DNA from 3 places in the Agrobacterium sp. 6Ca8 genome. Region 1 is predicted to be linked to each of the others. Evidence: riboswitches for the same ligand, from Rfam matches in the RefSeq annotation. Region 1 holds a riboswitch; each other region holds the start of a gene.

What was found. Region 1 has a riboswitch for thiamine pyrophosphate ahead of thiB (thiamine ABC transporter substrate binding subunit). Riboswitches for the same ligand answer to the same signal wherever they lie in the genome.
Region 2: another riboswitch for thiamine pyrophosphate. It lies ahead of thiC (phosphomethylpyrimidine synthase ThiC); the one in region 1 lies ahead of thiB (thiamine ABC transporter substrate binding subunit).
Region 3: another riboswitch for thiamine pyrophosphate. It lies ahead of ACZ5A6_RS17265 (ABC transporter permease); the one in region 1 lies ahead of thiB (thiamine ABC transporter substrate binding subunit).

What each region holds. Positions count from the first base shown of each region.
Region 1 is NZ_AP026433.1:2,459,292-2,462,565, reverse strand. It holds gene ACZ5A6_RS12085 (ABC-F family ATP-binding cassette domain-containing protein) at 1-1,104, shown strand, start outside; gene ACZ5A6_RS12080 (VOC family protein) at 1,196-1,588, shown strand; TPP riboswitch at 1,634-1,744, shown strand; gene thiB (thiamine ABC transporter substrate binding subunit) at 1,783-2,796, shown strand; gene thiP (thiamine/thiamine pyrophosphate ABC transporter permease ThiP) at 2,816-3,274, shown strand, end outside.
Region 2 is NZ_AP026433.1:2,298,476-2,301,749, forward strand. It holds gene thiO (glycine oxidase ThiO) at 1-133, opposite strand, end outside; gene thiC (phosphomethylpyrimidine synthase ThiC) at 135-1,958, opposite strand; TPP riboswitch at 2,053-2,164, opposite strand; gene ACZ5A6_RS11360 (acyl carrier protein) at 2,345-2,596, shown strand; gene ACZ5A6_RS11365 (acyl-CoA dehydrogenase family protein) at 2,596-3,274, shown strand, end outside.
Region 3 is NZ_AP026434.1:669,182-672,455, forward strand. It holds gene ACZ5A6_RS17260 (ABC transporter substrate-binding protein) at 1-302, opposite strand, end outside; gene ACZ5A6_RS17265 (ABC transporter permease) at 299-1,084, opposite strand; TPP riboswitch at 1,213-1,315, opposite strand; gene ACZ5A6_RS17270 (TadE/TadG family type IV pilus assembly protein) at 1,497-2,786, shown strand; gene ACZ5A6_RS17275 (alpha-glucosidase) at 2,872-3,274, opposite strand, start outside.

The DNA of each region.
Region 1 (3,274 bases):
AAGCGCAACATGCGCCGCGTGGGCGAGCTTCAGGCAATGCGTGCGGACTATCGCGGCCACAAGGGACCGCAGGGGAGCGTGCAGGCGACGGCTGCGGAGGTGCGGGAATCCGGCAAACTGGTCATCGAGGCAGACGCAATCACCAAGTCTTACGGCGAGCGCGTGATCATCGCGCCGTTTTCGCTACGGGTGCATCGCGGTGATTGCATCGGTCTCGTCGGGCCGAACGGTGCCGGCAAGACAACGCTTTTGAAGATGCTGACCGGCCAGCTTCAGCCCGATAGCGGCACGGTAAAGCTCGGCACCAATCTGGAAATCGCGACGCTTGACCAGAAGCGTGAAGATCTCAATCCAAACGATACGCTCGCTCATTACCTCACCGACGGTCGCGGCGACAATTTGCTGGTCAATGGCGAGTTGAAACATGTGACGGGTTACATGAAGGACTTCCTGTTCCAGCCGGAACAGGCCCGCACGCCCATCCGCAACCTCTCCGGTGGTGAGCGCGCCCGTCTTATTCTTGCGCGCATTCTGGCGCGGCCTACCAACCTGCTGATCCTTGACGAGCCGACCAACGATCTCGATATCGAAACGCTCGATCTGTTGCAGGAAATCGTTGCGGGCTTTTCCGGCACGGTCATTCTCGTCAGCCACGACCGCGATTTCCTCGACCGTACCGTCACCTCCACAATCGCGCCCGCCAATCCGGACCAGCCGGATGGACGCTGGATCGAATATGCCGGCGGCTACTCGGACATGATGGCGCAACGCAAGGGTGCCGCAGAAGAAAAGCGCAAGGCGGAGAAGCAGGAAAAGGCAAAGACCGCCCCTTCCGCCTCCGCGTCGCAGGACCCCTCAAAGGCCAAGGGCAAGCTTTCCTTCAAGCAAAAATTTGCGCTCGAAAACCTTCCAAAGGAAATGGAGAAGGCGCAGGGCGAAATCGCCAAGCGTGAGCAGCGTATGGCCGATCCCAATCTGTTCACCAAGGACCCGGCTACCTTCAATACGCTGGCGCAGGAAATGACGAAGCTGCGCGAAAAGCTCGAAGCCATGGAAGAGGAATGGCTGGAGTTGGAGATGCTGCGCGAGGAAATTGAAGGGTGACTTGGTCGCGATTTCTTGACTGAGGTCTCATCCACCTTTGACAGGGAGGCGGAATTGCCGTTTCCTGTGCGGGTTCGGAGGAGTTCAGAAAATGCGCATGATCTTCGTCAATCTGCCGGTCAAGAATATCGAGACATCGAGAAGCTTCTTCACGGCTCTCGGTTTCACCTTCAATCCGGAATATTCGGATGACCGCACGCTCTGCATGATCGTTGAGGAGAACATCTTCGTGATGCTTCTTCAGGAGGAGCGTTTTCGCGATTTCATCAATGGCGATATCGCCGACGCCACACGCAGCACCGAGGTCCTGACCTGTCTCACAGCGGGAAGCCGTGAGGAAATCGACCGGATGATCGAAACGGCGCTCGCCTCGGGTGGCAGCAGCTGGAAACCGGTTCAGGATCACGGTTTCATGTATGCCGGTAGTTTTCAGGATCCCGACGGCCATGTCTGGGAACTGGTGCACATGGTGCAGCAGGCCTGACGGCAGCCATCTTGCCAATCAGAGACAGCGGGACTACATCATCATCTTGATCTAACGGGGTGTCTTTTGTGCTTGCGTGCAAAAGGCTGAGAGGCTTGCCAACCCGAAGAACCTGATCCGGTTCATACCGGCGGAGGGATTAGACGGCTTAAGGCAAGCGGCTATTTCCCTTTTCGTTTTTTGAGGAGATACCCGTGCGCCGTCGTCTTTTCCTGAATTCCCTCGTTGCCGTTTCGTTGTTTCTGCCCGGTCTTGCCACTGCTCAGGACAGACAGGAACTGACCGTCTACACCTATGAAAGCTTCGTTTCCGAATGGGGTCCCGGCCCCAAGGTGAAAGAGGCCTTCGAGAAAGTGTGCGATTGCACGGTCAATTTCGTCGGTGTGGCGGATGGCGTGGCGCTGCTCAACCGCCTGAAGCTTGAAGGGGCGGCGTCGAAGGCGGATGTCGTTGTTGGTCTCGACACCAATCTGGTCGCGGAAGCGAAACAGACCGGCCTCTTCGATATCAGCGGTATCGATGCATCGGCGGCCAAGGTGCCGGGCGGTTACAAGGACGACATTTTCGTCCCTTACGACTACGGTCATTTCGCCGTTGTCTATGACACGCAGACGATAAAAAATCCGCCGACGAGCCTGAAGGATCTGGTGGACGGCGATCCTTCACAGAAAATCGCCATTCAGGACCCGCGCACCTCCACGCCGGGGCTTGGCCTGCTGCTCTGGGTGAAGTCCGTTTACGGCGACAAGGCACCGGAAGCCTGGGCGAAGCTCCGGAAGCGCATTCTCACCGTCACGCCGGGCTGGTCGGAATCCTATGGCCTTTTCACCAAGGGTGAGGTGCCGATGGTGCTCTCCTACACCACGTCGCCTGCCTATCACATGGTCTCGGAAAAGACGGATCGCTATCAGGCCGCGGGTTTTTCCGAGGGGCATTACATCCAGATCGAGGTTTCCGGCCTTCTCAAAAACGCGCCGCACAAGGAACTGGCGAAGCAGTTCCTCGCTTTCACGCTCACATCAGGATTTCAGGATGCCATTCCGGAAAACAACTGGATGATGCCGGTCGCGGCAACGTCCACGCCCCTGCCCGAGGCATTTTCCAAACTCGTCGTACCGCAGAAGACCTTCCTGATGGACCCGGAAGAGGTGGCGAAGAACCGCAAGGCCTGGATCGACGAATGGCTTGCGGCCATGAGCATGAACTGAGCAAGAGGCACGCCCGCGCATGATGCTGCGTCGCGACTACAGATGGTCGATCATTGGCGGAACGGCGGCGTTTGCCGCCGTTTTCCTGTTCATGGCGCTTGCTGTATCAGCACTCCTGTCTTTCGATGCCGGCACATCCGCCACCGGAATCGTGGATGCCTACACGCTGCGCATCCTGCGCTTCACGCTCTATCAGGCAACGTTGTCCACTGTTCTTTCCATTGTTCTCGGCCTGCCGGTGGCGCTTGCGCTCTCCCGCAGACAGGATTTTCCGGGGCGGATTTGGATTATCAGGTTGATGGCTGTGCCGATGGGGCTGCCGGTCATCGTCGGCGCCTTCGGCATCATCACGATCTGGGGCAGGCAGGGTGTTTTGAATACTGCCCTTGTTTTTGCCGGTGCGGAGCAGCCCTTCAGTATTTACGGCCTTTCCGGCATTCTCATCGCCCATGTGTTTTTCAATCTGCCGCTTGCGGTG
Region 2 (3,274 bases), 160 kb from region 1:
CGCCCGCATAAAAGGATGCGCCGCGCGAGGCTTCAGCATTGCGCTCCGAAACCTCCACGGTTGCACCGCGCCGCGCCAGTTCGAAGGCCGCCGTCAGACCGGCGACCCCCGTTCCCTTGACAAGGACACGCATGCTACTGGCCGTCTGCCGGGGTCGCGAGCGGCATGTAAAGCTCGCCACCTTCCTTGAAGCGCGCGGCCATGGCCTCCAGCCCTTCCTTCTGCGCCTCGGCGCGGATGTCATGGGAAATCCGCATCGAGCAGAATTTCGGCCCGCACATCGAGCAGAAATGCGCGACCTTGTGCGCCTCCTTCGGCAGGGTCTCGTCATGGAAGGAGCGCGCCGTGTCCGGATCCAGCGACAGGTTGAACTGGTCTTCCCAACGGAACTCGAACCTTGCACGCGACAGCGCATCGTCCCGCACCTGTGCTGCCGGATGGCCCTTGGCGAGATCGGCCGCGTGAGCCGCGATCTTGTAGGTGATGACACCGACCTTCACGTCGTTACGATCCGGCAGACCCAGATGTTCCTTCGGCGTGACATAGCAGAGCATCGCCGTGCCAAACCAGCCGATCATCGCTGCCCCGATGCCGGAAGTGATGTGGTCGTAACCGGGGGCGATATCAGTCGTTAGCGGCCCAAGCGTATAAAAGGGCGCCTCACCGCAGGTTTTCAACTGCTTGTCCATGTTCTCCTTGATCTTGTGCATCGGCACATGGCCGGGGCCCTCGATCATGACCTGGCAATCCTTCGCCCATGCGATCTGTGTCAACTCACCGAGCGTCTCCAGCTCGGCAAATTGCGCGGCGTCGTTGGCGTCGGCAATCGAACCGGGCCGCAACCCGTCACCCAGCGAGAAGGAAACATCATAGGCACGGCAGATGTCGCAGATCTCGTCGAAATGCTCGTAGAGGAAGCTTTCCTTGTGATGATGCAGACACCACTTGGCCATAATCGACCCGCCGCGTGAGACGATACCGGTGACACGGTTGACGGTAAGCGGAATGTAATGCAGCCGAACACCGGCATGGATGGTGAAATAATCCACGCCTTGCTCCGCCTGTTCGATCAACGTATCGCGGAACACTTCCCAGTTCAGGTCCTCGGCAATGCCGTTGACCTTCTCCAGCGCCTGATAAAGCGGCACCGTGCCGATCGGCACCGGCGAATTGCGGATGATCCATTCGCGGATATTGTGGATGTTGCGCCCGGTCGAAAGGTCCATGACGGTATCGGCACCCCAGCGGATCGCCCAGACCATCTTCTCCACCTCTTCGGCCATGGAGGAGGTAACGGCGGAATTGCCGATATTGGCGTTGATCTTGACCAGAAAATTACGGCCGATGATCATCGGCTCAAGCTCGGGGTGATTGATGTTGGCCGGGATGATGGCGCGGCCCGATGCGACTTCCTGACGGACGAACTCCGGCGTCACATAATCGGGTATCTGTGCACCGAAACTCTCGCCATCACGAGCCAGCTTCTCCTTCGCCGCTTCGCGCCCCAGATTTTCGCGGATGGCGATGAACTCCATTTCCGGCGTGATGATGCCTGCCCGCGCATAGGCAAGCTGCGTTACGGCTTTTCCTTCCGTGGCCATCAGCGGCTGGTGGCGCATGGCAAATTCAGGCGTCAGGCGCTCGCCGGTGGCAAAGCCGTTATCCTCCGGTTTGACGTGCCGACCGTCGTAAGCCGCGACATCGCCGCGCGCTACAACCCAGTCGTGACGCAGGCGCGGCAGACCCTTTTCGATCAGAACGTTATGCAATGGATCGGTATAGGGGCCTGAAGAATCATAGACCGTGACCGGCGGTTCTCCCGCCGTCGGGTGGACGGCGATTTCGCGCATGGGCACGCGAATATGCGGATGCAAAATTCCGGTTTTGTGGATTTTCGTGGAGGCGGGATGCGGCCCGGTTGTGACGACAAGCGGGATATTCTTGGCAACGATATTCATCATGAGGCTCCAAAGTTTGACAGTGGAGACCCAGTTCGAGCCGGAATGATGGAAAATACCGACGCGTCGGCAGCGCAAGTTACACGCAATCCGACCTTCGGTCTTTGCACCGTCCCTACGCCAGTATGAACTGGATCAGGTTCAACGGGTCACTGCGCATAAAAGCAGAATCTCAGCCCCTTGACGGGACACCCCTGGTGAATGGACACAAGAGAAAACACCGCCCGACATTTGTCAAGGGTGCTGCTGATGGCTGGCAAAGGTGGACGAACAACAAAAGCGCCGTTAGTGGTAATTAACCTAACGGTTTAGGCGAATATTATCGTTTTCAAATTAACGATAAGCACAAACCATCCTGATGTTAAATTCATGGGAGATAAGTCGGAATGAATGCGACTATTCGTGAAATACTGGCAAAATTCGGCCAGCTTCCTACCCCCGTCGATACGATTGAAAACGAAGCAGATCTTTATGCGGCAGGTCTTTCTTCCTTTGCCTCGGTGCAATTGATGCTGGGTATCGAGGAAGCTTTCGATATCGAATTCCCCGACAACCTCTTGAACCGCAAGTCCTTTGCCAGCATCAAGGCCATTGAAGACACCGTTAAGCTCATTCTGGATGGTAAAGAGGCAGCCTGATGAATGTGACCGTTGCGCCGCAGGATGAAACGCTGTCCGCGCGCGCAAGCCGCGTCGCAGCAATTGCCGCCAAACACGCGGACGAGGTGGACGTCACCGGTCGCTTCCCGGAGGAAGCCGTCAAGGCGCTGAGACAAGAGCGCCTTCTCGGCATTCAGGTCCCGTCCTCTCTTGGTGGCGAAGGCGCATCCATACAGCAAATCGCCGATATCTGCGCCCGGCTTGGCCAGGCCTGTTCGGCAACCGCGATGATTTTCGCCATGCACCACATCAAGGCATCGAGCCTTGTGGAACACGGCGAGACAAGCCCATGGCATGCGGGCTTCATGAGCCGCATTGCAAGCGAACAGCTTCTGCTCGCATCGGCCACGACCGAAGGCGGAATCGGCGGCAATCTGCGCAATTCCATCTGCGCAATCGAGGTGGAAGGAGACATCTGCCGGCTGGAGAAGGACGCCACCGTCATTTCCTACGGCAGCAATGCGGATGCCATCCTCATCACCTCGCGCGCCCACAAGGATGCCGCCCCGGCCGATCAGGTGATGACCATCTTCCTGAAAGATCAGTACAAGCTCGAGAAGACCCATGTCTGGGACACACTCGGCATGCGCGGCACCTGTTCGGACGGTTTCCTGTTCCGCGGCGAGGCGCCAGCGGTGCAGATATTCCCAAAACCCT
Region 3 (3,274 bases), on a different replicon from region 1:
AAACGGACGAGCGGCAGCCCTGCATCGTGGTCGAGATAGAGGTTCGGCTGGTAGTGTACACCGATATCGGCCTGCTTTGCCGAGACCAGACGCGGTACGGCGGATGGGTCTGCGGGCGGGATCAACTCGACCTCCAGCCCTGCATCGGCGAAAAGGCCGCGTTCCTTGGCAATCACCATCGGGGCATGGTCCGGGTTCAGGAACCATTCCAGCAATACGGTAAGCTTGTCGGCCGCCTGCGATTGCGCGGGCGAAAGCACGCTTGCTGCCGCGACGACGAGGGAAAGAAGAGTTCGTTTCATGGTGCCGAAAGTCTCCGCAAATGTTTGAAAGGAATGACGTGGTCTGTTTCTTTGGCCCAGGGGGCGAGGTTGGCCGTTGCCCGGTCGACGACAAGCCGCAGCAGCACCGCAATGACGGCGAGGATGGTCATGGCGGCGAACATTGTGTCGGTCTGCATGCGGGCATTGGACTGGATCATGACAAAACCGAGCCCGGCGGAGGCGCCCACCCATTCGCCAATGACCGCGCCGAGCGGGGCGAGCGGAGCTGCGACCCTCAGCCCGGAAATGAGTGAGGGAAGCGCCAGCGGCACACGCAGCCGGATTAGGATTTGCCAGTGGCTCGCCTCCGTCAGCGAGGCGGCATCGAGGATTGTCCGATCCGTGCGGTTGAGGCCGTCGGTGAAGGCTGAAGCGACGGGGAAAAAGATGATGATCGCCGTCATGACAACTTTCGAGGCCATGCCGAAACCGAACCAGAGTACGAGAATAGGGGCCAGCACGAAGACCGGAAATGCCTGCAACACGAGAACCATGGGCCAGACGAGGCGGCCAAAACGCGGGACGGCGGCAATCGTAAAGGCAACGAGAATGCCGGCGGCAATGCCAGCCGCAAGCCCGACAGCCATTTCACCTGATGTCACCATGGCCTGTCCGAACAGGAAGGCTGGCTGGCGCAGGAGTGCTGCGGTAACATTGGCCGGCGAGGGCAGGATGTAGCGGGGCGGTGCAAACAGCCAGATGCCCAGCTGCCAGACAATCAGAATAAGAACGACGCCCTTCAGCGCATGGGAGGCACGCATCGGCCGGGGCTCAGACGCAGCCGTACCGTATACGAAGGGAAGGATGTTTCATCATCATCGTTCGGTCTCCAGCTGTGGCGATCACGGAGATCCGGGCAAAGCGGAGAAGAGAAAGGGCAGTAACGCAAAGGCGCTACAGTTTCCGTTCCTACGCCGGCATGACCCGGATCAGGTTCAAGGGTCCGGCTCATCGCCATCTCAGCACCGTCAGGTGCTCCCCTCGGAAGAGACTGTTTTGCTAGGAGGGTTTTGAAGTAATGTCAACGTTGAAAGTTAACGAGAATATTGGCGAATTTGCCGCGAACATATTAGTTGTTTATTATATTAAGTTTATCAAAAATTAGTTATTTATTGAAACCGCTTTTCAATTCCGCTGTATTAGCTTCAGCTCCCAGATTGGTTGGGGGCGAACTTGAAAAACTTCTGGCAAGAGAAATCTGGAAATTTTGGCATTCTGACCGCGCTGCTCATGGTGCCTCTGTGCGGGGCTGCCGGTGTGGCGCTCGATATTACGCGCGGCATGTCGGTCAAAGCCGATCTGCAGCAGGCGGCGGATTCCGCGGCTCTGGCGGCAGTCGCCGATATGTCCGCAAGTGTTCAGGCGGCAAAGAAGATGTCGGGGGACGGTGTCATTCCCGTCGGCAATGAAGAAGCCCGGGCATTCTTCGATGGCAATCAGCGCGGCGACGCGGACTACACCATTACCTCTGTCGATGTCTCGGTGATCAAGCACGGCAATGTGGTCGAGTCGTCCGTCAGCTTCAAGGCGTCGGTCAGCACGACCCTCTCAGGGCTTCTGGGGAAGGATTTCGTTTCGGTTGCCGGCACGGCCACGGCCAAATACGAAACGGAAACCTTCAGCGATTTCTATCTTCTGCTTGATAATACGCCCTCCATGGGAGTGGGCGCGACACCCACGGATGTTGCCACCCTGGTTGCGAACACTGGCGATAAATGCGCTTTTGCCTGTCACATCGTGAAGGACGGCGTGGCAGACCCGAACAGCTATTACTTCAAGGCCAAGAAACTCGGGGTTACGACGCGTATCGACGTGGTTGCCAAGGCAACCGCCAGCCTGATGGACACGGCAAAGTCCACGCGCAAAAGCAGCAATCAATATCGCATGGCCGTCTATACCTTCGGGGAACGGGCGGAAGATACCAAGCTGCTTGAGGTCGTTTCGCTAACCTCGGATCTGGACGCAGCAAAGAAAAAAGCTGGTGAAATCAACCTGATGTCAATCCCCTATCAGGGATACAACAACGACCAGCAAACAGATTTCGACCGGGCACTGATCCAGATTGGAGATAAGGTCGGCAGTTCGGGCACGGGCGCAAGCTCGGCAAATCCGGATAAGGTTATTTTCTTTGTTTCAGACGGGGTGGGCGACAGTTACAAGCCGTCCTCCTGTACTAAAAAACTGACGGGAGGCCGCTGTCAGGAGCCGATCGACATCAAAGACTGTACGAAATTGAAGGAAAAGGGTTTTCGTATCGCGGTGCTTTATACCACCTATCTGCCGCTGCCGACGAATGACTGGTATAATAGCTGGATCAAGCCCTTTCAGGCGGAAATCGGCTCACGCATGCAGAGCTGCGCTTCCCCGGGCCTGTACTTCGAAGTCAGCCCGTCCCAGGGCATCAGCGACGCGATGACGGCATTGTTCAAGAAAGCCATTACATCACCACGCCTGACGGGCTGATGGCCTTTTAGCGAGGCCTGTTAAAGCATCGGTTGAACGCCGCAATATCTGCGGCGTTTTTTGGAAATGGCCGGAAGGTGATGCTTCAAGCGATATTGCGAAGCTGTTCAAATAACGCAGTAAAGGGCGTTTCAGCGCGGTGGAACACAGCCGGCTGGCCTATCGGAGCCTCCACGGTGATCTCGTGCCCGCCAAAATACCGCGCGCCACTCCAAAGATGCATCCATTCCCCATCGCCCGGAAGGTAAAGCGTGCGCTGCGTCTCCCCCGCCTTCCACACTGGTGCGACCAGCATGTCGGCCCCATAGAGATAGCTGTCCTGAATGGCATAGGTCTGCCGGTCGTTCTCGTGATGCAGGAAAAGCGGGCGCTGTACCGGCAGGCCGGTTTTGGCTGCTTCAGTGGAGAGCGATTTCAGATAGGGGGCGAGTGCGACATAGATTGCCGTCATGCGGGCAAAATGGCCAAGAACGGTCTCGTCCTGATCG